4 regions of the Rhizobium sp. ZPR4 genome follow, and region 4 is predicted to be linked to each of the others. Evidence: predicted binding sites of a transcription regulator. Region 4 holds the regulator's gene; each other region holds the start of a gene.
What was found. The regulator PhoB, encoded in region 4, activates phosphate uptake and scavenging genes when phosphate is short. The targets are predictions, from matches to a motif close to TGTCATNNANCTGTCAT.
Positions count from the first base shown of each region.

Region 1 (7,218 bases), 420 kb from region 4:
GCGGCAGGATCGCTGGTTCGATCTCGATCTGCGTATTCTGGATATGGTGCTGTCCGATCTGGCCGCGGACAAGGCGTTGGTTCTCGGCTTCAACCTTTCCGCCACCAGCCTGTCGCACTCCGATCGGTTTGCCGATGTGTTCGGTCGAATTAGCCGCCGCCCGGAGCTTGCTTCGCGCCTCATCATCGAGGTCACCGAAAGCTATCCCGTAGTTGGCGCATCCATCGAGCGCATGAAGATGATCCGTGATCTCGGCTGTCGTATCGCCATTGATGATTTCGGGTCGGGTTTTGCCACGCCGGCATCGCTGTTGCAGGTGCCAGCCGATATCATCAAGATCGATGCAGCCTTCGTGTGGGACAACAGGCGAGGCCGCGACGGGAGCGACAGCCTTTCTCATCTTGTCGGCTTTGCCGCCTGCTTTGCTCCCTTTGTCGTCGTCGAGGGTATCGAAACCAGCTCTCAGCTCGATGTGGCGCGGGAAGCCGGCGCAACGCATGTGCAGGGCTTCCTGCTGTCGAAGCCGGTTTCCCTGGCGCAGCTCCGGCGCTACAAGCGGAAAGCCGTCTTGCGGGGGGTGGAATGACCGTTCCTGCTGTTTTCCCGCCGGACATGATCGCAATCTTCAATCGTTGTGCATGGCGTATGTCTGCCGGTCCTTCGCTGAAGCCTGCCATCAGGGCCTCGCAGGTGATGTCATGATGAAGCAGCCGGCTTTTGCATCGGCCTATCAGATCTCGGCGGCCCGGGCGGCGAGCGAGCTGAAGACGAAGACATTGCTGTGTGCTTTTGTGAGCCGGCTTCACATCGTCTTCTCCGGGAGCGGCGAGCTGTCCGCCACATTCGTCGGCGGAGCTGACCCGCATGTTCTTATTTCCGATCGGGCGGCTGAGGCCATTGGCCGCGTCACCATAGATGCCGAGACCGGCCTCTATGTCCTGTGCGAGCTCGGCGGTCACGCCGATGACGTCGTCATCGTGACCGCGAGCGAAAATCGATTGATTGAGGAGATCACCCTTCATCTCGGCGATGGCCGTTTGCTGCAGGGAGCGGTCGAGACGGCCGTCAGCAGCCTTGTCGGCCAGACGATGGAGGATGTCGAGCGCAAGCTTATTCTCCAGACGCTGCATCATTGCGGCGGAGATCCCACTCACACGGCGTTCATGCTCGACATGCCGCTCGTCACTCTTTGCAACAAGCTGGCGGTCTATTTCTCGGACTCCGCCGGCGAACTGCCGCAGACCGCTGCGGATACGGGATACGGAGCGAAAAGCTACCGGCTGTGATTGCGCACGCATTTCATGCGGACGCATTGTGCCCCGGTTACCAAACCGGGATCGCGCTCCTGGAACAGGGCGCAAATCGAAACGGCGCGCTGCCCGGCTGCGGGTATCGCGCATGATGCAATTCGAGCGGGGCGGCGCACGAGGAACCAAATGAGATCCGGGAAAAGATCATGGATTCTTTCAGCGAGAGAAAAGACCCCGTACCCCAGAAGATGCCCTCCTTGTTCGACGGCTGCGTGAAGATCGTTTCGGCCTATGTCAGCCACAATGCCATCCCTGTTCACAGCCTCCCCAGGCTTATCAAGGATATTCACGAGGCGCTGCAAGCATTGAATGGGTCGGCTTCGATCGTCGATCGAAGCAATCTGGTGCCGGCTGTGGATTTGAAGAAATCGGTGACAAACGACTACATCGTCTGCCTCGAAGACGGCAAACGCTTCAAGACGCTGAAGCGCCATTTGCGTGTGCATTATGGCATGACGCCCGAGGAGTACAGACAGAAATGGGGCCTTGCTCCCAACTATCCGATGGTTGCACAGAATTACGCCAACCGTCGTTCGGAGCTTGCCAAGATTTCCGGCCTCGGTGCGAATGGCAACAAAAGGGAAGGCGTCGGCTGACGCAATTCGGAAACAGGCGCCTCCCGCGTTCCTGACGGGCATGGCTTCGACACTCCGCGGGAATTCGGGCGGATATTCGCGAGCGGTTTCCATGTGTTTTGCGACGCTTGCCGCGGGGCCATGTCTGCCGGCGGAATGCTCTAAATGAAATGGCGCCCGGCAAGGGGCGCCATTGTCTTATCGAGAATGTCCGAAGTCGCTATCGGCGACGATCAGAAGACCTGACGCAGCACGACGAACAGCACGAAGGCCAGTGCGATCGAAGCCGGCAGCGTCAGTATCCACGCCATCAGCATGTTCCGCACGGTCGACCATTGCAGGCCGGAACCATTTGCCGCCATGGTGCCGGCGACGCCGGAGGACAGGACGTGCGTTGTCGAGACCGGCAGGCCGAGATGATCGGCAGCGCCGATCGTCAGCATGGCGACGACTTCGGCGGCGGCACCCTGGCCATAGGTCAGATGCGTTTTGCCGATCTTTTCGCCGACTGTGACGACGATGCGCTTCCAGCCGACCATGGTGCCGAGGCCGAGCGCCAATGCGACGGCGACCTTCACCCAGAGCGGGATGAACTTGGTCGCGTGATCGACGGCGGCGTGATAGTTCGTGACGGCCTTCAGGTCGTCGGCGCTCATCGGCAGCAGCTTCTGCTTGTCGATCAGCTTCAGCGATTCACCGATCAGGTAGATGTCGTTGCGAACGTTGCCGACGAGCCCGTTCGGCAACTTCTCGACGCTGGGATAGGCCGATATCTCGGCGCTGGTGGCGTGGATATAGGCCTGCAATGCCGGCGTTGTCGCGTCGGTCCAGGTCTTGGTCTTCACGGCATCGCTGACGGCAGCCTTCGGATCGGCCGGCGTGGCAACGCCCGGCTTCACATATTTGCCGAGCACCGTTTCGACCTGCGCCGAGGCGGTCTTGTAGGCTTCGAGATAGTTGATGTCAGGCGTGCGGTTGAGCGCGAAGGCCGTCGGCACGAGGCCGATGAGGATGAGCATGATCAGACCCATGCCCTTCTGACCATCGTTCGAACCGTGGGCGAAGCTGACGCCGGTGCAGGTGAAGATCAGCAGGCCGCGGATCCAGGCCGGCGGCGGCGCATTGCCCTTCGGTGCTTCATAGAGTTCCTTGTTGCGGATCAGCACCTTGGAAACCAGCAGCAGCACAGCGGCCATGGCGAAACCGATGATCGGCGACAGGAGCAGAGACATGCCGACGCTGCTTGCCTGCGACCAGTCGACACCGCTGGTGGCGGAGCCGGCAGGGGCGAGGAACTGATTGGCAAGACCGACACCGATGATGGAGCCGACGAGCGTGTGCGAACTCGAGGCCGGTAGGCCGAGATACCAGGTGCCGAGGTTCCAGATGATGGCCGCCGTCAAAAGGGCGAAGACCATCGCAAGACCGGAGCCGGAGCCGACCTGCAGGATCAGCTCCACCGGCAGCAGTGCCAGAATGCCGAAAGCGACGGCGCCCGAAGACGTGAGAACACCGAGGAAGTTGAAGAAGCCCGACCAGATGACAGCGAATTCCGCTGGCAGCGAGCGCGTATAGATGACGGTTGCCACGGCATTGGCCGTGTCATGGAAACCGTTGACGAATTCGAAGCCAAGCGCGATCAGGAGTGCCAGGCCGAGCAGGATCCACGGAACAGCGGCGGCTTCGGCGAGGTCGCTGCCGAGGGCGTAGCCGACATAGGCGAGACCGGCCAGCACAATGACGCCGAAGATCGGTAGAAACCATTTTGCCGAACTACCGGCTCCGTGAATTGGATGGTTGGCATTGCCACCCTCCGAAGTGTTTGAAGCGAGGTCGACCATCCCAAACTCCTTTATGGCAATTGATATCGTTGGTGTAAGCTTCCTTCATGAAACTCTCGTGACGCGCGAGTAGGTTGCGGCCGGCGGCAAATACCGGCAATAGTACGCTTTTTCAGCTGTGGGCAGGCGTTTGCGCTGATCTTGATTTCGCCGCCAAAAGGCCTTTTTCGGTTCAGCCCGCGTTCATACCTTCGGGGGTTAAATCTCGCATGTAAGGGACTTGGATAGAGGGCCATCAAAATGAGATCTTCCGTGATTGCCATCGCTGCCTTGTTCGGCGGCTTGATCGTATCTTCGGCAGAGGCAATGCCTATCCCAGCCGTTGGGACAGCGGCCTCGGCGCCGATCGTGAAAGTTGACTATGCCTGCGGTCGTGGCTGGCACCTGACGCGTTGGGGTGAATGCCGCCCGAATCGCTGGGGCCCGCCGCCGCGGCGCTGGGGCTACTACAGGCCGCCACCGCCGCCGCCATGGGGCTGGCACGGGGGCTATCGCCATCACCGTGACGGTTGGGGCGACCGCCGCTGGCGCGATCGTCCGCGCGACTGGTAGGATCAGAAACACCGCCGCATCTTGCGGCGGTGTTTTGCTTAAGGCTGAGTTTGGGGCCGTAACGCGCGCGCTCCGAGCCATAGTCCCGCAAGAGCGAGCAAGCCGGTCGATAAAATCGCGGCAAGGCTTTTCACATGAAGCGCGATCTCGGCAAGTTTCGGCCGGATGAGATCCGCCGTATTGAAGCTTTCGCCGCTGAATTTGCACAGGATGAGCGCGAGATTGTTGCGCGCGAGCGTCGCGTCGATATCGGAGACGAGGTCGTCGACCGGTACTTTTTCCACCTTCATTACTCGCATCCGCAGAAGCACCGCCTTCGCTGCCGCAAGATAGGCGTGCGAGCATTCGTTGAACGGGCTTTCCTCGTTGCTGACGCTGTCCGGCATCAGGCCCCAGAGGCAATAGGCATGTTGGATCTGCGCGAAGTTCATGAGGCGGCGGAAGGTTTCGTCGGTATCCGATGTGCTCTCGGCAAGCGAGATGATCCGCCCGTAAAAGGGAGCGATCACAGCCATTTCGCCATGGGTAAGGCTTGGTATTGGAATGCCAGCCTGGCTTCCGGAGGACCCGCCGCCATGCGCGGCAACCGAAGCCGGCCAGCCCGACAGCATAAGACAGAAGATTGCAAGCAGGACGCCGCTTGGATGCGGGTATCTCCCGCGCATGTTGCCATGCGCGGGAAGCGAGCTATTTATCATGCTAAGCCCGGCGCAGGGTCGCACTGCCGTAGCGTGTCTGCGGCAGCTGGCGTTCCGCCCAGGCTCCGAAGGCAAGGCCAAGCGTCGTCCAGAGGATGGCGTGCATGCCGAGCGATGTGACGCGGAAGCGCCAGAGCACGACAGCGGAGAATTGCTCAGGCACTTCGTTGATCGAAGGAAGCAGATATTGGATCAGCGCGATGAAGATGAGGTAGCCGATTCCGGCAATGAGCGCACCGTTCCAGGAACCATATCGCGCCGCCAGCCGGCGACCGAAGCCAACGGCGACGATCATGCCGGCGACGGAGGCAACGACCATGATGAAGAACAGTTCCGTTCTCGCACCGATCGTCTCCGGATTGCCGACGGCCGGCGGGTTCGCCGGATACTTGATGTCGGGTACGAGAGAAATCGTCACGAAAGCGGCGATGGCGAGCAGGGCTGCCGTGCCGCGCGCGCCGAGAGGGCTGACGCGACCGTAGACGAAGGAAAAGACCAGCGCGAACAATCCGCCTATTGCGGTCGAGAAGATCACGCTGCCGGTGAAGAGGCCGATGCCCGCCTGTGTGGCGCGGCTGACGATTTCCGGCTCCGGCGCCTCGCCAGCCGCCTGTGCGGCTTTTTCTTCAAAGCCGATGGCCCAGTCGACCAGCGGTTCGCCGAAGATGTGGGCGAAAGCAAAAACGAGAATACCGGCAAGGGCCCCGACGATCATGCCGCGGAGCAAAAGACGTCCAACCATGTGCTTGACCCCTTAGTGGCAGGGGAAGCCGAGAAGATGACGGGCATCATGCACGAACTCGTGCACATACATGCCCGAGATGAGCGAGGTCGCGCCTTCCTCAGCGCCGACGAAATAGATCGCGAGCAGCATCAGCAGGCCGGCAAAAATGGCCCAGGGCAGGATTTGACCGAGCGGAATCGGCTGCGGAATTGCGGTTGGGGCGAAAGTGGTGTCGGACATTGTATTTCCCTCTTGAAGAAAAGCGCGTTCCATTTGCGGAAGGGTTCTTGCGGGAAGGGTCTGGCTCTCGAGGGGCGGAACCGGTCCGCCTTCGATTACAGTGGCGCGACCGCGCCGGAATTCCACCGGCTTCCGCACCCGCAAGTGCAAGTTTATATCTATTTGTAAAGATGGTTGTCAATCAAGCGCCACTGCGATGTGAAATCGCGACAAGAGCGCGGCAGGGGATGGAGTTGGGAAGTCGCATGAAAACGCGTTTGAGCTGGATTTGCCATGGGGCGACGCAAGCCAATCGAAACGGCTGCTTTCCAGATGATGAACCATTGGAGGTGAAGGCAGCGCAGCAGGCTCAATCACTGTCCTTCGGGCTCGGGGCGATCGATCGCGTCTGGACAAGCCCGGCCCTGCGCGCGCGCCAGACAGCCACGGTCCTGGGTCTCGACGCTATCCCGGATGTCGGTTTGCGGGAATGCGATTATGGCGACTGGCGAGGGCAATCCCTTGCCGAGTTGCATGAGAGGGACGCGGATTCTCTGGCGCTATGGATGACGGATACGTCGGTCGCGCCGCATGGCGGCGAAGCCCTCTCGTCGGTCATGAAGCGTGTCGGCGAATGGATGGGAAACCATATCGAGGATACTGGCCATATCGTCGTCATCACCCATGCGAGCGTCATTCGCGCCGCCGTTCTGCAGGCCCTGCAGTCGCCGCCTGCGGCATTCTGGGCGGTCGATATCGAGCCGTTCGGGATTGTTGAAATGACGAGCGACGGCCGGCGCTGGCAGCTTCGCTTCCCAAAGATGACGATCTAAGGTCTGTGAGAATTCCACAACATTTGCTTGATGTGATTCAAGCCTTTGATGGACCGTTTTATTCTGACTGACGCCCAATGGGCGAAGATGGCGCCGTATTGTCTGCGCAAACCAACCGATCCCGGACGCAGCTGCAGTGACAACCGACTTTTTATAGAGACTGTTCTTTGGATAGTGCGTTCTTGCTCCCCCGGCGTGATTTCCCAGAGCATTTTGGAAACTGGAGCATTGCATCCCGTCGCTTCAGCGATTGGCGTCGTGGAGATGTATTTGCAAAGCTTTTTGAAGCCTGCTCGGATGAGCCAGACCTCGAATATGCAATGGACGATGCGATCATCGTCAATGTCCACCGCCATGGACAGGGCTCAAAGGGGGACTCGGAGCCGGGCCATAGGTCGCTCGAAAGGTGGAATGACGTCTAAAATCCTGGCGCTGGCCGATGCATTCGGCAATTTGGTGCGGTTCG
Region 1 is NZ_CP157967.1:3,781,558-3,788,775, forward strand. Features, by position in the region: gene ABOK31_RS18135 (EAL domain-containing protein) at 1-586, shown strand, start outside; gene ABOK31_RS18140 (helix-turn-helix domain-containing protein) at 699-1,286, shown strand; gene ABOK31_RS18145 (MucR family transcriptional regulator) at 1,457-1,906, shown strand; gene ABOK31_RS18150 (inorganic phosphate transporter) at 2,119-3,726, opposite strand; gene ABOK31_RS18155 (hypothetical protein) at 3,967-4,278, shown strand; gene ABOK31_RS18160 (hypothetical protein) at 4,317-4,943, opposite strand; gene ABOK31_RS18165 (CbtA family protein) at 4,978-5,718, opposite strand; gene ABOK31_RS18170 (CbtB domain-containing protein) at 5,731-5,940, opposite strand; cobalamin riboswitch at 5,999-6,074, opposite strand; gene ABOK31_RS18175 (histidine phosphatase family protein) at 6,186-6,752, shown strand; gene ABOK31_RS18180 (hypothetical protein) at 6,801-7,218, shown strand, end outside.
Region 1: ABOK31_RS18150 (inorganic phosphate transporter) is a predicted target of PhoB. The motif match lies at 3,774-3,790, and genes of this name have one in related genera.

Region 2 (7,218 bases), on a different replicon from region 4:
GCTCCTACGGCGCCGTGCTTGCCGGATACACGGCTGCAATCATCGCCTTCGATTCCATCAGTTCGCCGCTGGAGGTCTTCGATATTGCGGTCGCACGCGTGATCTACATCGGCCTCGGAATCATGACGGAAGCAGTTTTTACCGCCGTCTTCGCGCCCGGCGCGCCGCTGCAGGAGACCCAGAACCGTTTGGCGACATATCTCCGCCAGGTTTCCGATCTCTGCGCGCGCGCATTGCGCGGTCAGGCCAACACTTCGGGTTTTCAGCGGCTGCTGACGGGCGCGCTCGAACTGGATGTCGCCGCAGAATATGCGGCGGCAAGCTCCCATTCCGTGCGCAGCCGTTTTGGCCATTTACGCGGTGCCGCAGTCGCAATGCTGACCCAGATGGCGATCGCCCAGTCTCTGCGCGAGCATCTCGCAGCACGACCGGATCTCGATGAACCTCTCGTTGAGAAAACAGCTCTGGCGCTCGACGCCATCGGCACCGGATCCCTGGTCGATCCGGACCGCATGACGGCATTGAGGGCAGATGTGCGGGCCGCATTGTCGGAAACAACCATCAGCTCCGGCCATGCGCTCCCGCCCCAGCTTCCGATCCTGGACCATCTCGACAGGCTGCTCGATGCCGCTCATGGCGCACTCACGCGCCAGGCTCTGTTCTCGGACGAGAAGGCTCCATCCTCAAGGCTCAAGCTCTCTTTCCACGTCGATCATCGCGGCGCCATTCAAAACGGCATTCGCACCTTCGTCGCCATCGTCATCGGATCGTGGTTCTGGATCGCAACCGCCTGGCCGTCCGGTCCGAGTTTCATTGTCATCCTCGGTGTCATCTGCGCCCTGTTTGCCACCCGCCCCAACCCGGTGGTCGGCGGAATGGGTTTCCTCAAAGGCGGGCTCGTCGCGGTGATTGCAGCAGCAATCTGCAATTTCGCCATCCTGCCGATGCTGTCGGACTTTACCGAACTGGCCGCCGTCATCGGCATCATCATGTTTGCAACGGGGCTTGCCATGCGCAATCTCCGCACCGCCGCCCTGGCAACAAGCTTTGCCTTCCTGTTCCTCGATCTGATTAGCCCGGATAATACTAGCCGTGTCGATGCCGCATCCTTCCTGAACGGCGCCTTGGCGCTGCTGCTGGGTGTCGGCGCGGGCGTCCTTGTCTTCACGCTGCTCTTTCCCTCCAACCCCAAGGCAAAGAGGTTGCGCCTGCAGCGCGCAACACGGCGCGATCTCGCGGATATCGGTGAGACGCCTGCCCGCTGGACGAGAGAACATTGGCTGAGCAAAGCCGTCGATCGCCTGGATGGACAGGCGGCAACCAACGCCGGCGTTCCCGAGAAACAGGCGGAAGACGACCTAAGGGGAATGCTTGCCGCGCTCACGATCGGCGAGGCTGCGATCACGCTGTCCGATTTGGCAAGGGAACATCCTCGTCTCGCCAAACCGCTGAATGTCGTGCTGCGTCAACTCGGCCGCAGTGATCCCGCGCGTCTCGCAGAAGTCTCGCGCGTAGCCGCCCGCCATCTTTCCTACCGGATCAACAAGCCCGACATCTCGACCCGCCACACACTGATCCGCGCTGCGACCCAGCTCGACGCGATCGCCTCAGCCGCATTGAACCATGCCGATTATCTCCGCGAGAAGCGAACGGCCTGAAAACGTCAGGCACTCTCGGTATCGGCGGTCGGGAGTGCCCCCGCCGATATCCGCTTCCGTCGTGCCGAGCCGAACACGACGCCCTGCACGCGGCGCGTAAGCGGTTTCTCGACACCTCTGAAGAGTGCCAGGGCGAGCAGGGCAGCAGCGAGCGTCGAGAAGGCAACGAACAGGCCAAGCGGAAGAGCTCCGCCGATCACTTTCGCCCAGATGGCTCGCATGGGTCGCAGGATAAAAGGATGGGCGAGGTAGAGGCTATAGGAGGCGTCTCCCAGCGCGACACCCCACAGGACGGTCCTCTTCTGGGGCAGGACAGGACCGATTGCGGCTGCAAGAACGAGAAGCGCCGCAGGCAAACCGCTCCGCAGGACTTGCGGTAAAGCTGCATCGTTCCAGGGCGTGGAGATGCGTATGAAACCGAGAAAGCCGATGATCGCGAACCCGCACGCAATTCCCTTGCTGATCCTTACACCGCTGCGGAAGATCAGGGCGACGTAGACGCCGAACAGGAATTCCAGAATGATCGGGCTCGTCCAGAAGGCTATCTGAACATGGCTCTGATCGACGAGATTTCCGACGAGCGCCATGCCCACCATAAGCACCGACAGCCAGACGATCCCCAGTCTGATCGGCAAAAGGAGCGCCAGTGCGAAGAAGACATAGAACAGCATCTCGTAGTTCAGCGTCCAGCCAAGCGCGAGCACCGGCCTGATCTCACCCACGCCACGCCCGGATGGGATGAAGAAATAGGATGCGAGAACATGGGATACGGAGCCAATGGGAACAGCGAGCAGCGAGGGTGCTGCGAGCGCGCCAAGCAGCATGATGCTCGTCAATAGCCAATAAAGCGGGATTACGCGTGCACAGCGCCGCAGGAAGAAGCGCAGCGGGGCGCCGCTTTTGCCGAACTCCGACGCGGCCGTATGGGTCATGATGAAGCCGGAAAGAACAAAGAATATGTCGACGCCGAAACCGAGATTCCAGGCAGAACCATCGACCGCTGCACGCCCTGTCGCTGCAGCCAGCATCTCTGTTTCATGCAACGCGTGGGCGATGACCACGGAGGAAGCTGCGAGCGCGCGCAGTACCTGAAGGTTCAGGAGCATATGAGCTGATTTGCCGGCATCGCTACCCGCATCCAGACCCTCAAGTATTTCCTTATAAAACCTCACCGGAAAGCTCAGCGAATATTGCCCAGGATCTCCATTTGGTATCCAAGACAATATAACAACTCGTCGCCGCATGCATAAATCGGCAACCCTGCTTTAGGTTATAGTTATTCTTCAGTTAATCTTTCAGACGTTAGGCAGGATAAGCCGTCGCTAGGATGACATGCGCCTGAATTTTGGCAGCAACTTCGCCGCTACCGTGCCTGGCTTCGATCGCGGCGGCTGCATAGTCGGTTGCAGCCTGCAGCTTTCCGGCTTCCCTGGCCTCGATTTCATTGCGAAGCAGAGTTCCCTGACAATAGGCGACGGCCGGAAGGCGCGGTGAGGATGCCTGGCTTTGTTCGGCTCTCGTTTCAATCACAATTTCGGAGAAACCCGCATTCTTGAGATCGCCGCGAATCCGATCCACATCATGGTAGCCATGCGGAGTACGCGCCAGAAAGCGCGGCGGATCGTTCGGAAAAATCCTGGCAAGCGCGTTCGTCACATCATCCGCGAATATGTTCTCCTCGATACGATCCCAGACGTTGAACAGGAAATGTCCGCCGGGCTTCAGAACGCGCTTTGCCTCGCGATAGGCTGCGATGCGGTCCGGAAAGAACATGGCGCCAAACTGGCAAAAGGCGAGATCGAAGGACGCGTTTTCGAAGGACAGCGACTGAGCATCAGCCTGCCGCCATGTGATGCGGCTGTCGGAGGCTTGCCGCGAAGCGGCGTAATCGAGCATCGGCTGGTTGAGGTCGGTGACGACATAGCTTGCATCGGGGGATAGTTTCGGCGCCAATGCGCGAGTGACAACGCCTGTCCCTGCGGCAATTTCCAACACTGCGCCAGGCCGCAAGGACGCGGCTCGTTGCGCGATATCTGCTGCGTAAGGCTCGAAAATCAACGGCACCATATGGCGGTCGTAATTTTCCGGAATCGAGCCGGCGAATACCTTGTCCGTCTCCAACATTGCCATGATCCCCTGCGCGCCTCACAGGCCGCTACATTAGCATATCGCAACGGGGGCGTCATTCAGATCGCACAGCTGCAAGCCGCGCAAAGCCGATCCATTCAGCCCGCATCGCCGCGTGCGAGCACGTCCAGAAGCTGGCTGGTATTGTCGATCGAGAACTGCACGCGCTCGCCCGGCCAGACGGATTCCGAATAGGAAATCGGCGTGCCCTTGAGATCGACGTCCACCTTCCTCAAGGCAACCACCGGCTGAGACATGGACTGGCAGAGCTGCTTCGCCTCCTCGCTCGTCGGCAGGCGGACGATGATATCGGTGCGCAGGCGGATATAGTCGGGAATGCCGTACTCGGCCAGAATGACGGTCACGCTTCGCCCGCCGCGCCGCGCCTCGTCGAAGCCTGGGAAACGGCGCACGGGGTAATAGGCATGCGAATAGTTGATCGGCTCTTCGTCGGCAAAACCGCGGCGGACGATGTGATAGACGGGCTCGCCATATGGAAGCCGCAAAGCCTCTGCAATCGATTCCGAAGCCGGAACGACCTCTTCATGAATGGCTTGGCCGAGGGGTTCCCTGCCCTGATCGAGCAGGTTCTGGGAGAAACGCGTACGTTCGGACAAGCGATAATCAAGGCGGCTATCCCGCACAAAGGTTCCACGCCCCTGTTCTACCAGCACGAGCCCTCGGCTTTCGAGACGGGAAATGGCGCGCCGTATGGTGTGCCGTCCGACGCCGAAACGTTCCATCAGGTCGGATTCCGTCGGAAGCTGCGCCTTTGGTGAGAGGCGACCGGTCAGGATATCTTCAGCAATATCGCTTTCGACCTGTTGCCATTGCCCGTGCAGCAATTTCTTCTCCATGCCTGCCTTCCGAATTCAACCATGTCATTCGAATGTCATATATCGGCTACAGCATCGATTTTCAATCTCTGCCCGATATCGGAAATCCAACAAACAACAGCCAAAGTCAATTTCGCCATCGGGCTTTGGCGTTTAGCCACGTTCCCCTTCATATGAGTGTCACTCGCTATCGTTAGGTAAATATCCGAATGTTTTATTAATCATTCGGATATTGAGGATAAAATGGTAGGACTTAATCGTCGTCAATTTATCGCGGGTACGACCGCAGTCATCGGCACATCAATCGCGATGACCGGCAAAGCCCGGTCTGCCGATGCGGCTATCGAGATTTCAAGCACCTGGGGACCTGATAAGCCCTTCCAGAAGGTTGTCGACGCTTTCAACGCCAAGCAGCTCGGCATAACCGTCACCAACCGTTTCGACGGCGACTATGAAGCCGTGACCGCCAAAGCCGTCGCGAGCGTTGCCGCCGGTCGTCCGCCGGCCATGATGATCACCGGCTGGAAGTTCGGCTATTTCGCCAAGCGTACGCTCGGCGCCCGCGACCTGCGCGAAATCAATTCTGCAAAGGCCGAAGCAATCCTCGCCAATTTCCGTCCATCGGTCCTGCCGCTGGTCACCATCGACGGCGCAGTCATCGGCCTTCCTTGGGCGATGTCGACCCCGATCACCTACATCAACAGCGAGATGTGGAAGGCTGCCGGCCTCGATCCTAAGCTGCCGGAAACGCCGGATACGAAGTGGCTCTACGAGACCGCGCGCAAGCTCGATGCAGCGCTCAAGGGCAAGCACCCGACCTACCGCTCGCCGCTCTCGCTTTCCAACAATGAATGGACGAGCCAGTCCTTCATTCAGAATGCCGGCGGCTTTATCATCGATCCCGATGGCAAGCTGGCGCTCAACAGCCCCGAAGCTATCGCCGGCATGAGCGAATATTGCGCCCCGGCTCATGAAGGCCTCTGGCTGCCGGTCAGCGACAAGGAGCAGACGGCCGCATTCCAGTCCAGCGCTATTGCCATCTGCACGACCAGCTCGACCTCCGCCGTCACTTTCCCCTTCGGCGCGGCAAAGGCCATCACGACCAAGTTCCCCGGACTTGCGGGACATCCGCGCAAGATGAACAGCGGCGGCAATTTCCTGGCCGTCTACACGCGCAACAAGGAACAGGCCGAAGCCTCTCTTGCCTTCCTTGAATTCTGCGCTTCGAAGGAGGGCCAGGCGCTCTGGTCCGAGACCGGCTACCTCAACAACTCCAAGCACGATATTCCGCTGATCAACGAGTTCATGAAGCCGGCGGCGGCCCAGCTTTCCGATGGCCTGACCGCAGAGACGATCTGGCCCGGCAAGCGCGGCCTCGAAGGTCAGGCCGTATGGCGCAAGTGGGTTTCGCGGATGCTGCTCAAGGAAACGACGGTTGCAGGCGGTATAAAGGGTGCTCATGACGAGCTTGCCGGGCTGATTTCGGCATAGGCTGCGCATCATGCCATTTCGTCTTCGATCGCTGGCCCCCTACCTTTTCGTGGGGCCAGCCGTTCTTTCCGTTGCGATATTCCTGTATGGCCCGTTAATCGCCTCGATGCTGCTATCGGTGGTCGATTGGAATCTGCTGTCGGCAGACATCCGCTTCGTCGGCGTCGATAACTACACATCCATCTTCGACAATCCCGATTTCCGCATGGCTGCGTGGAATACGCTGCTTTATTGCGTCGTGCTCATCCCGGCCGAGATCGTCATTCCGCTCATCTTCGCCGTCATGCTGCATTCGGTGCGCAAGAATCCGCTACAAGGGCTCTATCGCGGCAGCCTGTTTCTGCCGACGATCGTCGCCTATTCGGTGGCGGGCGTCGCATGGTCCTGGCTCTTTAATCCGGTCAATGGCCTCTTCAACGAGGTGCTCGGCCATTTTGGCTTCCCGCCCTCTCGCTGGCATACCGATCCGAACCTTGCGCTGCTCTGCGTCAGCCTCGTCACCTTCTGGAAGACCTTCGGCCTCAATATGCTGCTTTGGCTGGCGGCACTTGCGAACCTGCCGCATCAATTGCGCGAGGCATCACAGCTCGACGGTGCGGGCTCGACGCGGCATTTCTTCGACATCAGCCTGCCGCTGATGACGCCGACCGCCTTCTTCATCAGCGTCACGACCTTCTTCCATGTGCTTGACGACATCGTCGGCGTCATCGACGTGCTGACCCATGGCGGACCTGCCGGCAGAAGCTCGAGCCTCCTCTATTTCCTGTGGCAGCAGGGCCTGCTGTTCTTCCAGTTCGGCCCGGCCAGCGCCGTTGCCGTCATCATCATCGTTCTCGTGCTCGCCATCACCTGGCTGCAGTTCCGCGTCAGCGAGAAGCGGGTGCACTACAGATGAGCGACATTGGCCATAGACTTCACAGATTGCTGCTTCACATCGTGCTCATGACAATCTGCATCGTCACCGTATTTCCGCTCGTCTGGATGGTGTCGGCCGCCTTCACGCCCAATGACATGATCATGGCCAAGGCCGTGCGCCTTTGGCCCGAAAACCCGACGCTGTCGAATTTCACGATTGCCGCAAGCCGGCATCCGATCTGGATGTGGCT
Region 2 is NZ_CP157968.1:332,021-339,238, forward strand. Features, by position in the region: gene ABOK31_RS21075 (FUSC family protein) at 1-1,658, shown strand, start outside; gene ABOK31_RS21080 (acyltransferase) at 1,664-2,830, opposite strand; gene ABOK31_RS21085 (methyltransferase domain-containing protein) at 2,961-3,782, opposite strand; gene phnF (phosphonate metabolism transcriptional regulator PhnF) at 3,884-4,642, opposite strand; gene ABOK31_RS21095 (extracellular solute-binding protein) at 4,865-6,112, shown strand; gene ABOK31_RS21100 (sugar ABC transporter permease) at 6,123-7,007, shown strand; gene ABOK31_RS21105 (carbohydrate ABC transporter permease) at 7,004-7,218, shown strand, end outside.
Region 2: phnF (phosphonate metabolism transcriptional regulator PhnF) is a predicted target of PhoB. The motif match lies at 4,665-4,681, and genes of this name have one in related genera.

Region 3 (7,218 bases), 660 kb from region 4:
GAAGCGCTTCGGCGTTCCCCCAGGCCCGATCATCGCCATCTGGGGCATGGAAACCGGCTTCGGCAGCTATATGGGCGACCAGCATACGCTTTCAGCCGTCTCGACCCTTGCCTTTGACTGCCGTCGTTCCGCATTCTTTACCGAGCAGCTCTACGCCGCCCTGAAGCTTGTGGGCGAAGGCTATCTCAGCCCGTCGGCGCGCGGCGCGGCTCACGGCGAAATCGGCCAGACGCAATTCATGCCGAAAAACGTCGTTGCCTTCGGCGTCGACGAAGATGGCGATGGCAGGGTAGACTTGGTCGGCTCGCGCGCGGATGCGCTGGCCTCGACCGCGAACTTCCTGCGTGGCCACGGCTGGCAGCCGGGCGCCGGCTATCAGCCCGGCGAGCCGAATTTCGCCGCCATCGCCGGCTGGAATGACGCAAAGGTCTATCAGCAGGCGATCGCCTATATCGGCCAGCAGATCGACGGCAAGTAAGCCTGATCTCATCAATTAAAAAGGCGCTGCGACGGGATGGTCAGCAGCGCCTTTTCATTTGATCTGCCTTCGGCCCCACCAGGCGACCGGCCCCTTAAACGTCAGGGCGGATGAAATCGCGCGTAGCCGGGTCCATGATCCATAGCTCGCCGGTCGAAATATCAAACCACGCGCCGTGCAGGCGCAGCTTGCCTTCTTCCTCGCGTGCCTTGATTTCGGGAAAGCTGCGCAGATTTTCCAGCGAATTGCGGATCGAAATACGCTCCAGCGCCGTCTGACGCTCGGTCTGCGTCATGATGTCATTGCTTTGGATCTGTTCGGCAGCCGGCTTCAGCAATGCCATCCACCGGCCGATGAAGTCACCCGGCGAGAGCGGTTCGGCATCGGGATCGAGCGCGGCGCGGATGCCGCCGCAGCGGCCATGACCCATGACGACGATGTCGGAGACCTTGAGCGACAGAACCGCGAATTCAAGCGCCGACGAGGTCGAATGGAAATTACCGTCCGGCTCGTAGGGCGGCACCATATTGGCGACATTGCGGATGACGAAGAGCTCTCCCGGGCCAGCATCGAAGATGATCTCCGGCGCTGAGCGGGAGTCACAACAGGCAATCACGAGCGTCGACGGGTTCTGGCCGAGTTCCGCCAGAGTGCGATAGCGTTCGCGCTCATCGACGTAACGCCCGCTCATGAAATTGCGATAGCCGTTCAGAAGGGTGTCGGGAAAGCTTTGCATGACATTGGATTACAGCGCGCTTCGGCCGATGGCAACTGCTGCGCTGCAAAAAGCGTTAACCGTCGCGAACCGCTATTTTTTCTTCCGCTGTGCCGGATGAACAAGATGGCGCAGCTGCACCATCGCCATCGGCGTCGACAGGCTTGCGGAATCGACGGCCAGCGTCAGCTCGTTGCTGCCGCGTTTGACGGCGCGCGCCAGCACTTCAAAGACGCTGGCCGTCGTCAGTTGCAGCGCCCGCTCCTCATCCATGCCGGAAAGCAGGCGCGACAGGAAGACGGCGGACAAGAGATCGCCAAGCCCGTTCGGCGCGCCTTCCACGCTGCGATGTTCTGCAAGCAGCGCATTTCGGCCGCTGAGATAGAGGTTGCCGATGCCGCCGGCCATCATCGGCACGGCGGACGTTACCAGCATGCGCGATGGCCCAAGGGCGAGTGCCGCCTCCATGATGGCGTTGTTATCCTCGAGCGGTGCACCGGCAAGCCAGGCAAGCTCGTAGCGATTCGGCGTTGCCAACGATGCCAGCGGGATCAGGTGGTCGCGGATCGCTTCCGCCGTCGCCTCGGGCACATAAAGCCCGCCGGCATCGCCAATAACTGGATCGCAGGCATAGAGGAGATCGGGGTTCTTCTCCCGCAAAGCCGTTACCAGCCGGGCGACGGAAAGCGCCTGCGCAGCATTGCCGAAATAGCCCGACAGCACCGCCCTGACCTCGGAAAGCCAGGGTGCGGCGATGAGATCGTCGATCGCATGGTCGAAATCCGCCTCGTTGAAGGTTAGCCGCGTCGAACGCCCATGGCCGGGATGCCATGGCAGAACGATCGTCGGCAGCGCCCACACCGGATGGCCGAGCGTCTCCAGCGCGAAGACGGCCGCACGATTGCCGACCGACCCTCGGACGACATGGCTGGAGATGACGATAACGGCGCCGGCGGACACTTGCGACATGATGCTAGCTTTCAAGTTCAGGGCTTCAAACTGCCATGGCGCCGTTGATGATCCCTTTGGCGGCACTCTGTCAACCGCACTTCACAGAGTCATGAAAACCTCTGTTGACGAGCCCACTCCGCCAATTTCACACTAATGACATCCGCTTTGCATCGAGATCGCGCATTCCGGCAAGATTTTTAAAAAAACCGGCCAAAATCAGTCCGAAAGCAACCAAATTCGCATTCTTTTTGCCAGTTTTTTCGCTAAACCTTCTGCTACTGTCGTCAAAATTCAAAAATCGGGAGGAATTCCATGGCGCCCAAGACCAATCCGAAACGGGAAAAACAGATCGAAGCGGCACGCAAGATAGCGGCGGCAACGGGCGAGGCGCACCTTGATCCCGAAATCCTGTTCGGCCGGGCGAGCAACGACGACATGGAGCTTTACAGCCCGGAAATGCTGGCTCTTGCCGCGACGCATGCGGCCAAGGAACTCGCGGCCTGGGGCGGCACCTCTCCGCGCGTCAGCATCGAGCAGGTCGCCAACATCGAGCCCGATAGCGTTGCCGTGTCGATCCTCTCGATCACCGACCACAACATGCCCTTCCTCTATGAATCGATCATGGGCGAAGTGACCAGCAGCTACCGCGATCTCTATATGGCGGTGCATCCGATCCTGATCATCGAGAAAGGCAAGCAGCCCAACCTCTATTCAGCCGATCAACCGAGCGACCCCGCCCATCGCGTCAGCCATATCCAGTTGCATCTCTCACCCCTATCGACGGCGCAGGCAACGGATCTGACCAAGCGGGTCCAGACCGTGCTCGACCAGACGCATCTTACCGTTTCCGACTGGAAGCCGATGCTGTCGCGCCTCGACACCGTCATTTCCGAGCTTTCCACCTACGAAGCGGCCGGCCGCCGCAAGAACGACCGAGACGAAGCGCTCGCCTTCCTTGCCTGGCTAAGAGACGGCAATTTCACCTTCCTCGGCATGCGCGAATATGTCTATTCCGGCAAGGGCGCCAACGCCAAGGTGGAGCGCGATCGCGGCACCGGCCTCGGCATCCTCTCCAATCCTGATGTCCGCGTCCTCCGACAGGGCAAGGACCAGGTGACCACGACGCCTGAAATCCTCGCCTTCCTCGATGGGCCGGATTTCCTGATCGTCACCAAGGCCAACGTCAAGTCGGTCGTCCATCGCCGCGCCTATATGGATTATGTCGGCGTCAAGCGCTTCGACACGGATGGCAACGTCACCGGCGAGCTGCGCATCGTCGGCCTCTTCACCTCCACCGCCTATACCAGCGCCGCAATTGAAGTGCCGCTGCTGCGCTCGAAGGTGCAGAAGGTCAAGGATCACTTCGGCTTCGATCCCACAAGCCATTCCGGCCGCATGCTCGAGAACACGCTGGAATCCTACCCCCGCGACGATCTCTTCCAGATCGATACGACGCTGCTCGCGAGCTTTGCAGAGCAGATCAACGACCTGACAGACCGGCCGCGTGTGCGGGCGCTGCCGCGCATCGATCATTTCGACCGCTTCGTCTCCGTCATCGTCTATGTCCCGCGCGAGGAATATGATTCCGTCGTCCGCGAGAAGATCGGCAACTACCTGAAGTCAGTCTATGACGGCCGCGTCTCCGCTTATTATCCGGCTTTCCCGGAAGGCGGCGTGGCCCGCGTTCACTTCATCATCGGCCGTAGCGCCGGCAAGACGCCACACGTTCCCCAAGCCAAGCTGGAAGAGGCGATCCGCGCCATCACCGCCCGCTGGGATGAGCGTTTCGTCATGCTGGCAGGTCCGAAGGCGCCGAACATCTCCGTCAGCCAGGCTTTCCAGGAAGCTTTCTCGCCGGAAGACGCCTTTGCCGACCTGCCCGATATCGTCGCCACGGCCGGTGCCGAGCCGATCCGTATCGGCTTCTATATCCGCAAGGACGAGGCGGGCGACATTCTCTCGCTGAAGATCTTCCATGGCGATGGCAACCTCGCACTGTCGCGCCGCGTGCCGCTGCTCGAAAATCTCGGCTTCAACGTTATCAGCGAGCGCACCTTCGATATCTACGTCACGGCCAAGGACGGCTCGACCGGCCATGTCGTACTGCACGACATGGAACTCGAGGCTCGGGGCGGATTGACCATCGATCTCGCCCGCCATGGTGCTGCTCTGGAAGAGGCCTTCCTCGCCGCCTTCGGCGGCACGATTGACAATGATGCCTTCAACCGGCTGATCGTCTCCGCCGACCTCTCCGCCCGTGAGACGAACGTCTTGCGCGCCTATTCCCGCTATCTGCGCCAGGCAGGCATTGCCTATTCGCAGGATTATATCTCTGCGACGTTGGACAAGTATCCGCGCATCGCTGCCTCGCTCTTCCGCCTGTTCCACGACACGCTCGATCCGAAACTCAGCGACAAGAACCGCACGAAGAAGCTTTCCGACCTCCATACCGCCATCGAGACCGAGCTCGCCGACGTTCCGAGCCTTGATGACGACCGCATCCTGCGCCGCTACGTCAACGCCATCGATGCGACGCTGCGCACCAACTATTTCCAGAGGAATGCAGACGGCACGCCGAAGGCCATGCTCGCCTTCAAGCTCGATCCGAAGCTGCTGGATGGCCTGCCCGAGCCGCGCCCCTTCCGCGAAATCTTCGTCTACGGCGTCGAAGTGGAAGGCGTGCACCTGCGCTTCGGCAAGGTGGCACGCGGCGGCCTGCGCTGGTCGGACCGCGCGGAAGACTATCGCACCGAAGTGCTCGGCCTGGTGAAGGCACAGCAGGTCAAGAACGCCGTTATCGTGCCCGTCGGCGCCAAGGGCGGCTTCTATCCGAAGAAGCTTCCGGTCGGCGGCAGCCGCGACGAGATCTTCAACACTGGCCGCGAAGCCTACAAGACCTATATCCGCACGCTGCTGTCGATCACCGACAATATCTCCGGCGCCGATATCATCCCGCCGGCCGACACGGTGCGGCTCGATGGCGACGATCCCTATTTCGTCGTCGCCGCCGACAAGGGCACCGCCACCTTCTCCGACACCGCCAATGCGCTCGCGCAGGAAGCCGGCTTCTGGCTGGACGACGCCTTCGCGTCGGGCGGCTCGGCCGGCTATGACCACAAGAAGATGGGCATCACCGCCCGCGGCGCCTGGGAAACCGTGAAGCGCCACTTCCGCGAAATGGACATCGATATCCAGACGACGCCCTTCAACGTCGTCGGCGTCGGCGACATGTCGGGCGACGTCTTCGGCAACGGCATGCTGCTCTCTCCGAAGATCCGCCTGCTCGCCGCCTTCGATCACCGCGATATCTTCATCGATCCCGATCCGGACATGGCAAAGACGCTTGCCGAACGCCAGCGTCTTTTCGATCTGCCGCGCTCCAGCTGGCAGGATTTCGACAAGTCGGTCCTGTCGAAGGGCGCGATGATCATCTCCCGCTCGGCCAAATCGGTGACGCTGACGCCGGAGGCGGTCGCCTCCATCGGCATCGACAAGTCAGTCGCAACACCTTTCGAGATCATGACGGCGATCCTCAGGGCTCCCGTTGATCTCTTGTGGTTCGGCGGCATCGGCACCTACGTTAAGGCGCCGTCGGAGACGGATTCGGAAGTCGGCGATCGCGCCAACGATCCGATCCGCATCACCGCCGAGGAAGTACGCGCCAAGGTGATCGGCGAGGGTGCCAATCTCGGTGTCACCCAAAAGGGCCGCATCGCCTATGGCCTCAAGGGCGGGCGCTGCAACTCCGACGCCATCGACAATTCCGCCGGCGTCAACACCTCCGACGTCGAGGTCAACATCAAGATCGCACTCGCCAATGCCATGTTCGACGATCGGCTGACGCGCGCCAAGCGCGATATCCTGCTGGCATCGATGACCGACGAAGTGGCTCTGCTCGTCCTGCGCAACAACTACCTGCAATCCCTGGCAATCTCGCTGACGGAGCGCAAGGGCACCGGCAACGCTCTCGAACTCAGCCGCTTTATGAGCGTGCTGGAAGCAGCAAAACAGCTCAATCGCAAGGTCGAAACCCTGCCCGACGACCAGACCTTCGCCGAGCGTTACGCCAACGGACGCCCGCTGACACGCCCCGAAATCGGCGTGCTGCTCTCCTATGCCAAGATCGTTCTCTTCGACGCGCTTGTCGCCAGCGACCTGCCTGACGATCCCTATTTCGCCGTAACCCTCAGCCGCTATTTCCCGGCCAAGATGCAGCGTTCGAACGCCACCGATATCGAAAGCCATCGTCTGCGCCGCGAAATCATCGGCACGGCGCTCGCCAACGAAGCGATCAACCGTGGCGGCCCGGGCTTTGCCGTCAGCATGATGGACGCGACGGCGGCATCGGCTGCGGAAGTCGTCAAGGCCGCCGTCATCGCCCGCGATGGCTTCGATCTCGACCGGCTCTGGAACGAGACCGACGCGTTGGACGGCAAGGTCGGCGGCCAGATGCAGAACCGCGTCTATGGCGAGATCACCGAGGTCTACACCGTTCTGACGCGCCTGCTACTGAAGACCGGGGCCGCCAAGGGTGAGATCGAGGAAACCGTTAGCCGGCTTCGCGCAGCCCTGAAGAAGTTGCGCCCAGTCTTCCTCAGCCACATCCCGGCGGATTTCGCGGCCGAGATCGCCGCTCGCGAAGCGGAATACCAGGCTGCCGGCCTGCCGGAAAAGCTGGCTTCGGAGATCGCCACGATCTACGCGCTCGTTCTCGTACCGGAAATCATGCAGATCGCCGAGCGCACCGGCGATACGCTGAACCGGGCGGCTGAAAGCTACTTCACGGTGTCGCAGACCTTCCGCGTCGGTCGCCTGCTGCTTGCCGGCAGCCGGATCGTCACCGGCGATCATTACGAGAGCCTGGCGCTCGCGCGCAGCCTCGACCAGATCGCCGGCGCCCGCCGCGATATCGTCATCTCGGCGCTATCAAACCATCCGAAGGACAAGCAGCCGGTTCAGGCCTGGCATGCGGAAGACCGTATCCGCATCAATCGCATCGCCGAAGAACTCGGCGGCCTCAGCGAAAGCGGCGATCCGAACCTCGCCCGCATCACCGTCGCCGCCGGCCTGCTCA
Region 3 is NZ_CP157967.1:3,543,567-3,550,784, forward strand. Features, by position in the region: gene ABOK31_RS17035 (lytic murein transglycosylase) at 1-478, shown strand, start outside; gene ABOK31_RS17040 (carbonic anhydrase) at 573-1,214, opposite strand; gene pdxY (pyridoxal kinase PdxY) at 1,287-2,162, opposite strand; gene ABOK31_RS17050 (NAD-glutamate dehydrogenase) at 2,457-7,218, shown strand, end outside.
Region 3: ABOK31_RS17050 (NAD-glutamate dehydrogenase) is a predicted target of PhoB. The motif match lies at 2,287-2,303, and genes of this name have one in related genera.

Region 4 (7,218 bases):
ACGGTCACGGTGAAGATCGTCAATCAGCTGACCGGAGATCTGGAGTTCACTTCGCCGCAGACGCTCGTTGCCTTCGCGCTCGGCATCACGCTGTTCTGCCTGACGCTGTGCCTCAACGTCTATGCGCTCTACATCGTCCGTCGATACAGGGAGCAATACGAATGAGCGACATCGTATCCTCCTCTCAGCTCAACATGCCGCGCGGACTGACGCCGGGTACGTCTGTGCGCCGCGATATCGGCATCGCCAGGCGCTATGCTGCCGAACGCCGCTTTCGCGCCTATGGGATAACGGCCGTCATCTTTGGCCTTATCTTCCTCATCATCCTGGTCTCGACCGTGGTCCGCACGGGCTATACCGCCTTCGTTCAGACCTCGATCACCCTGCCGATCGAATTCACCGAGAAGGTGATCGACCCGACTGCCAAACGCACCAGCGATCCGAAGGTACTGATCGCTGCCAACTATCCGGTGCTGGTGCGCGACGCCCTGGTGAAGGCGCTTGGCATCGATCCGGCCAATCGTGTGCTCGTTCGTGAAGCGATGGCGATGGTGTCGGATGGCGCGAGGGTCGCATTGCGTGACCGGGTCGTTGCCAATCCTTCGATCATCGGGACGACCCAGAGCGCCACTTTCCTTGCCAGCGCCAACATCGATTCCGCCAACAAGGGCCAGATCGATCTTACGGTCGACGAGAAGGATCGCAAGGTATCCGATCGGCAGGTCGCCTGGATGAAACAGCTCAGCGATAGCGGCGCACTGTACAAGACTTTCAACAGCGGACTCTTCGTATCGGGCAATTCGAGCCGGCCGGAGGCCGCCGGTCTCGGTGTGGCGTTGATCGGCTCGCTCTATCTGATGCTGACCGTTCTCGTGCTCGCCTTGCCGGTCGGCGTTGCGGCGTCGATCTATCTGGAGGAGTTTGCGCCGAAGAACCGGCTGACGGATCTGATCGAGGTCAACATCAACAATCTCGCGGCCGTGCCCTCGATCGTCTACGGCCTGTTGGGCCTCTCGGTCTTCATCAACATGATGGGTCTGCCGCGTTCGGCCTCGCTGGTCGGCGGGCTCGTGCTGAGCCTGATGACGCTGCCGATGATTATCATCGCCACGCGCTCGGCATTGCGTGCTGTGCCGCCATCGATCCGCAGCGCGGCACTCGGGCTGGGTGCGTCACGCATGCAGATGGTCTTCCATCACGTCCTGCCGCTCGCCATGCCGGGCATCCTGACGGGCACGATCCTCGGGCTTGCCCATGCGCTCGGTGAAACGGCGCCGCTGCTTTTGATCGGCATGGTCGCCTTTGTCGCCAACTATCCGGCATCGCCTCTCGATCCTTCGACGGCGTTGCCGGTGCAGATCTACATGTGGGCGAGCGAAGCCGAGCGTGCCTTCGTCGAAAGAACGTCCGGGGCCATCATCGTCCTGCTCTTCTTCCTCGTCGCAATGAACATCGGCGCGATCCTGCTGCGCCGCCGCTTCGAGCGGCGCTGGTAAGGGAGGGCCGTGGGATGAACATGATGACGGAAGCCGCAAGCGAAAAAGCATTGACCAAGAGGATGATGACGATCCCCTACAAGATGATCGGCCAGGACGTTTCGGTCTTCTATGGCGATAAGCGCGCGCTCTTTGACGTCAATCTGAAGATCCGTGCAAATACGGTCACGGCTCTGATCGGCCCTTCCGGCTGCGGCAAGTCCACCTTCCTGCGCTGCCTCAACCGCATGAACGATACGATCGAGACCTGCCGCGTCACCGGCAAGATCACGCTCGACGATCAGGATGTCTATGACAACAGCATCGATGTCGTGGAATTGCGCGCGCGCGTCGGTATGGTTTTTCAGAAGCCGAACCCGTTCCCGAAGTCGATCTACGAAAACGTTGCCTATGGCCCGCGTATTCACGGCCTGCATCGCTCGAAAGCCGATCTGGAGCATATCGTCGAAACCAGCCTGCAGAAGGCCGGTCTCTGGGGCGAAGTGAAGGATCGGCTTCACGACGCCGGCACCAGCCTTTCGGGCGGTCAGCAGCAGCGCCTCTGCATCGCGCGCGCTGTCGCGGTTAGCCCGGAAGTTATCCTGATGGACGAGCCGTGCTCGGCGCTCGATCCGATTGCAACAGCCAAGGTCGAAGACCTTATCCACGAGCTGCGGGAAAATTTCACCATCGTCATCGTGACGCATTCCATGCAGCAGGCAGCCCGCGTCTCGCAGCGCACCGCAATGTTCCACCTCGGCCATCTGGTCGAGGAGAACGACACCGATAAGATGTTCACCAATCCCGACGATTTCCGCACGCAGGATTACATCATGGGCCGTTTTGGTTGATGATGTCAGGCGCGCGGCTCATTTCACACAGTTCACCTTGAGGATAGAAAAATGGTCTCCACTCACATTCTCTCTGCTTACGACGAAGACCTGAAGTTCCTGACGCGCCGCATTGCGGAAATGGGCGGCCTGGCCGAGCAGATGGTTAGCGACAGCGTACGTGCGTTGGTCAACAGCGATGCCGGCCTCGCACAGAAGGTTATTTCCGACGACGTCGTTCTCGACCATGCCGAGCGCGAAGTCGGCGACAAGGCGATCGTCACGATCGCTCGCCGTCAGCCGATGGCAGCCGACCTGCGCGAAATCATGGGTTCGATCCGCATCGCCTCCGATCTGGAGCGTGTCGGCGATCTCGGCAAGAACACCGCCAAGCGCGTCATCGCCGTTCAGGGCACCGGTGTCCCCCGCCGTCTCGCCCGCGGCATCGAGCATCTCTCCGAACTGGCGCTGAGCCAGCTCAAGGAAGTTCTGGACGTCTACGCGACCCGGTCGCCCGACAAGGCCGTGTCGATCCGCGAACGCGACGAGGAAATCGACGCCATGTACACCTCGCTCTTCCGCGAGATGCTGACCTACATGATGGAAGATCCGCGCAACATCACCACCTGCACGCATCTTCTCTTCTGCGCCAAGAACATCGAGCGCATCGGCGACCATGCCACCAATATCGCCGAGACGATCTATTACATGGCGACCGGCGCCCAGCCCGAAGGCGAGCGCCCGAAGGACGATACCGCCAATACCGTCGGCGCGGTGACGGAATAATCTGGAAGCGAAAAAGGAGACCAAAGGCGCATGGTTCCGAGAGTTGCTGTTGTAGAAGACGAGGAAGCGCTCAGCGTTCTGCTGCGCTATAATCTTGAGGCCGAAGGCTTCGAGGTCGACACGATCCTCAGAGGCGATGAGGCCGAGCTGCGTCTCCAGGAGCGCATCCCCGATCTCCTGATCCTCGACTGGATGCTCCCCGGCGTGTCCGGTATTGAGCTCTGCCGCCGGCTGCGTATGCGGCCGGAGACGGAGCGCCTGCCAATCATCATGCTGACGGCCCGCGGCGAGGAAAGCGAGCGCGTGCGCGGGCTTTCGACCGGCGCGGATGATTATGTCGTCAAGCCGTTCTCGACGCCGGAGCTGATGGCCCGCGTCAAGGCGATGTTGCGGCGTGCCCGCCCGGAGGTTCTCTCCACGGTGCTGCGCTGCGGCGATATCGAGCTGGACCGCGAAACCCATCGCGTCCACCGCAAGAGCCGCGAAGTGCGGTTGGGGCCGACGGAATTCCGCCTGCTGGAATTCCTGATGTCCTCGCCGGGCCGCGTCTTTTCGCGGTCGCAGCTGCTCGACGGCGTATGGGGTCACGATATCTACGTCGACGAACGCACCGTCGATGTCCATGTCGGCCGCCTGCGCAAGGCGCTTAATTTCTCCAATATGCAGGATGTCATCCGCACCGTTCGCGGCGCGGGCTATTCCATGGAAGCCTGAGCGCAAGCCGCTCAGGCATCAACATTACTGCGTCACGCGTCTTTCAAGACGCGTTAAGGTCGCTGTAACCTCTTAAATTATGCAGTCGCGGCGGAAATAGAAAAACGGGCCTCGAGGGGCCCGTTTCTCTTTGGTTTTGCTTATGGCTTTCAGCCGTTGTTGCGCCGGCGATCATGCACGGGCTGGTAGGCCATGCGCTGATGATAGGTGCAGTAGGGCGACGAATCCGGGCTGTCATTGCCGCAAAAGTGAAAATCATCCTTCAGCGGGTCGCCGACCGGCCACTTGCAGGTGCGTTCCGTCAGCTCCGTCAGGCCGAGGCGGCGGGAGATCGGAACGACGACGTTCGATGCCGGGCGATATTGGATTTCGTTGACGGAATCGACCTCGATCTCTTCCTTCAGCATGGTTGCGCCCTGCTGGCGGGTGACCACCGCGCGGGTTGCAACGCGCGATCCGTAGGTCGCGGCGCGAGGCGCTGCGGCGCTACGCTTCGGCGTGCGCGCTGCGGTTGCCGTGCCGCCAGCCTTCGCTCGGCCGGGAAGGTTCAGGCGGTGCACCTTGCCGATGACGGCATTACGGCTCACGCCACCGAGCTGCGCAGCGATCTGGCTGGCGCTCAACCCTTCGGACCATAGCTTTTTCAGCTTCTCGACGCGTTCGTCTGTCCAATTCATGCCCTGTCTCCGCTGTCGCGTTTCCGATGGCAGAATCCCTCACCATTGCCTCGCATGGTAACAAGGCGCGAAACGCTCTAAAATTGTGGTGACTAGTTCCGCCGCATGCAGTCTAGCAATTGGTTTTTAACCTAGTGTGAGGCTGACTCCGTGACAAGAGTCGCGGGAATCTTGAGGAATCGATTTCGAGGTTTTCCCCAACTTGCTGTCCAGGCGTGGCATTTCTGCAATAGGCGCCGCCGAACCCAGCTCTTTTGCCCGCAAGCGCTATCTCGCACCTGCTAAAACGCCAGTTTTGTTGACATCGCGGTGCAAAACATCAATAGTGCCCAGGCCGCCGCAAGGCGGCATTTTTGATTTTTTCGGACCCGTTTCATCAAACGGAAGCGATCGGTCCTTAAAGTTGTGATCGAGGAGAAATGGCCATGGCCGAGACCACGCCGCTTTATGACACCTATATGCGCGCTCCGCTACGGTTCGAGCGAGGCGAGGGCGTCTGGCTGGTCACCGAAAATGGCGAACGCTACCTCGATTTCGCAGCCGGCGTCGCGGTCAACTCGCTCGGTCACGCCCATCCTCATCTCGTCGCCGAATTGAAGGCACAGGCCGACAAGGTCTGGCACCTGTCCAACCTCTATGAGGTGCCCGGTCAGGAAAAGCTGTCGAAGCGGCTGACGGAAGCGACCTTTGCCGACAAGGTGTTTTTCACCAATTCGGGCGCCGAGGCGCTGGAATGCGCCATCAAGACGGCGCGGCGCTATCAATTCGCCAAGGGGCATCCTGAAAAGTTCCACATCATCACCTTCGAGGGCGCCTTCCACGGTCGCACCATCGCGACGATCGCCGCGGGCGGTCAGGAGAAGTATATCGAAGGCTTCGGCCCGAAGGCTCCGGGCTTCGACCAGGTGCAGTTCGGCGATCTCGATGCCGTGCGTGCCGCCGTCACGGATGCGACAGCCGCGATCCTGATCGAGCCGGTGCAGGGCGAAGGCGGCATCCGCCCGGCCACCAACGAATTCCTGCGCGGGCTGCGCCAGATCTGCGACGAGCACGGCCTGCTGTTGATCCTCGACGAAGTACAGTGCGGCGTCGGCCGCACGGGCAAGCTCTTTGCCCATGAATGGGCCGGTATCAAGCCTGACATCATGGCGGTCGCCAAGGGTATCGGCGGTGGTTTCCCGCTCGGTGCGTGCCTTGCGACGGCGGAAGCTGCTTCCGGCATGAAGGCGGGCACTCACGGCTCGACCTATGGCGGCAATCCGCTCGCCATGGCGGTCGGTAATGCGGTTCTCGACATCGTACTCGCCGAAGGCTTTCTGCAGCATGTGCGCGATGTCGCGCTGGTGTTCCGCCAGGGGCTCGCGTCGCTCAAGGATCGCTTCCCGGATATCATCGAGGATGTTCGCGGCGAAGGCCTGATGCTCGGCGTCAAGGCGGCCATTCCGCAGGCGGATCTGCTGCAGGCAGTCCGCGCCGAGCATCTGCTTGGCGTGCCGGCCGGCGACAATGTCATCCGTCTTCTGCCGCCGCTGGTCGTCACGGCCGAAGAGGCGCGCGAAGGTCTTGCCCGTCTCGAGCGCGCTGCCGAACGCGCACGCGCTGCCCGCACCAAAAAATCGGCTTGAGTTTACCGCCCGCAAATGGGGCGTTCGTGCCCCACGCGGGCGTTATTGTTTTTTCTGGAGTACAGGTAAGGACATGGCTTCTCCGAAACACTTTCTCGACCTCTCTGCCGTTCCGGCTGCCGATCTGCGCAATATCATCGACGATGCGATCGTCCGAAAGAGCGCGCAGAAGGCCGGCACGGCCGACAAGCCGCTCGCCGGCAAGATGCTGGCGATGATCTTCGAGAAGCCGTCCACCCGAACCCGCGTCTCCTTCGATGTCGGCATGCGCCAGTTGGGCGGCGAGACGCTGTTCCTCTCCGGCACCGAAATGCAGCTCGGCCGCGCCGAGACGATCGGCGACACGGCCAAGGTGCTGTCGCGCTATGTCGACGCGATCATGATCCGCACGACCGACCACTCCCGCCTGCTGGAGCTGGCGGAGCACGCGACCGTCCCGGTCATCAATGCGCTGACCGACGACACGCATCCCTGCCAGATCATGGCCGATATCATGACCTTCGAAGAGCATCGCGGCCCGATCAAGGGCAAGACGGTCGCCTGGACGGGCGACGGCAACAATGTACTGCATTCGCTGATCGAAGGGGCGGCTCGTTTCGGCTATCGCATGAATATGGCGGTACCCCTTGGTTCCGAGCCCAAGGATCACTATCTGAACTGGGCCCGCAACGAGGGCGCCGAAATCATGCTCTCGCATGATGCAGACCGTGCGGTCGCCGGCGTCGATTGCGTGGTAACCGATACCTGGGTTTCCATGAATCAGGAACACCGGGCTCGCGGTCACAACGTCTTCCAGCCCTATCAGGTCAACAAGGCTTTGATGGCACAGGCCGGCAAAGACGCGTTGTTCATGCACTGCCTGCCCGCCCATCGCGGGGAGGAGGTGACGGACGAGGTGATCGACGGTCCGCAATCCGTTGTCTTCGATGAGGCGGAAAACCGCCTTCATGCGCAAAAGTCGATTCTTGCTTGGTGCCTGGGCGCGATCTGAAGATATCAAACCGCGTCTCAAGGGCGCGGGCGCAGTAGGAGTAAAGCAATGGCCGAAAATGCCGCAACGCTGGGTCAGTTCGATTTTGCCGGTGACGATCATGTCGTTCCCTTCCAGGTG
Region 4 is NZ_CP157967.1:135,999-143,216, forward strand. Features, by position in the region: gene pstC (phosphate ABC transporter permease subunit PstC) at 1-165, shown strand, start outside; gene pstA (phosphate ABC transporter permease PstA) at 162-1,496, shown strand; gene pstB (phosphate ABC transporter ATP-binding protein PstB) at 1,511-2,326, shown strand; gene phoU (phosphate signaling complex protein PhoU) at 2,378-3,091, shown strand; gene phoB (phosphate regulon transcriptional regulator PhoB) at 3,122-3,805, shown strand; gene ABOK31_RS00710 (GcrA family cell cycle regulator) at 3,955-4,482, opposite strand; gene ABOK31_RS00715 (aspartate aminotransferase family protein) at 4,908-6,107, shown strand; gene argF (ornithine carbamoyltransferase) at 6,181-7,098, shown strand; gene ABOK31_RS00725 (Hsp33 family molecular chaperone) at 7,147-7,218, shown strand, end outside.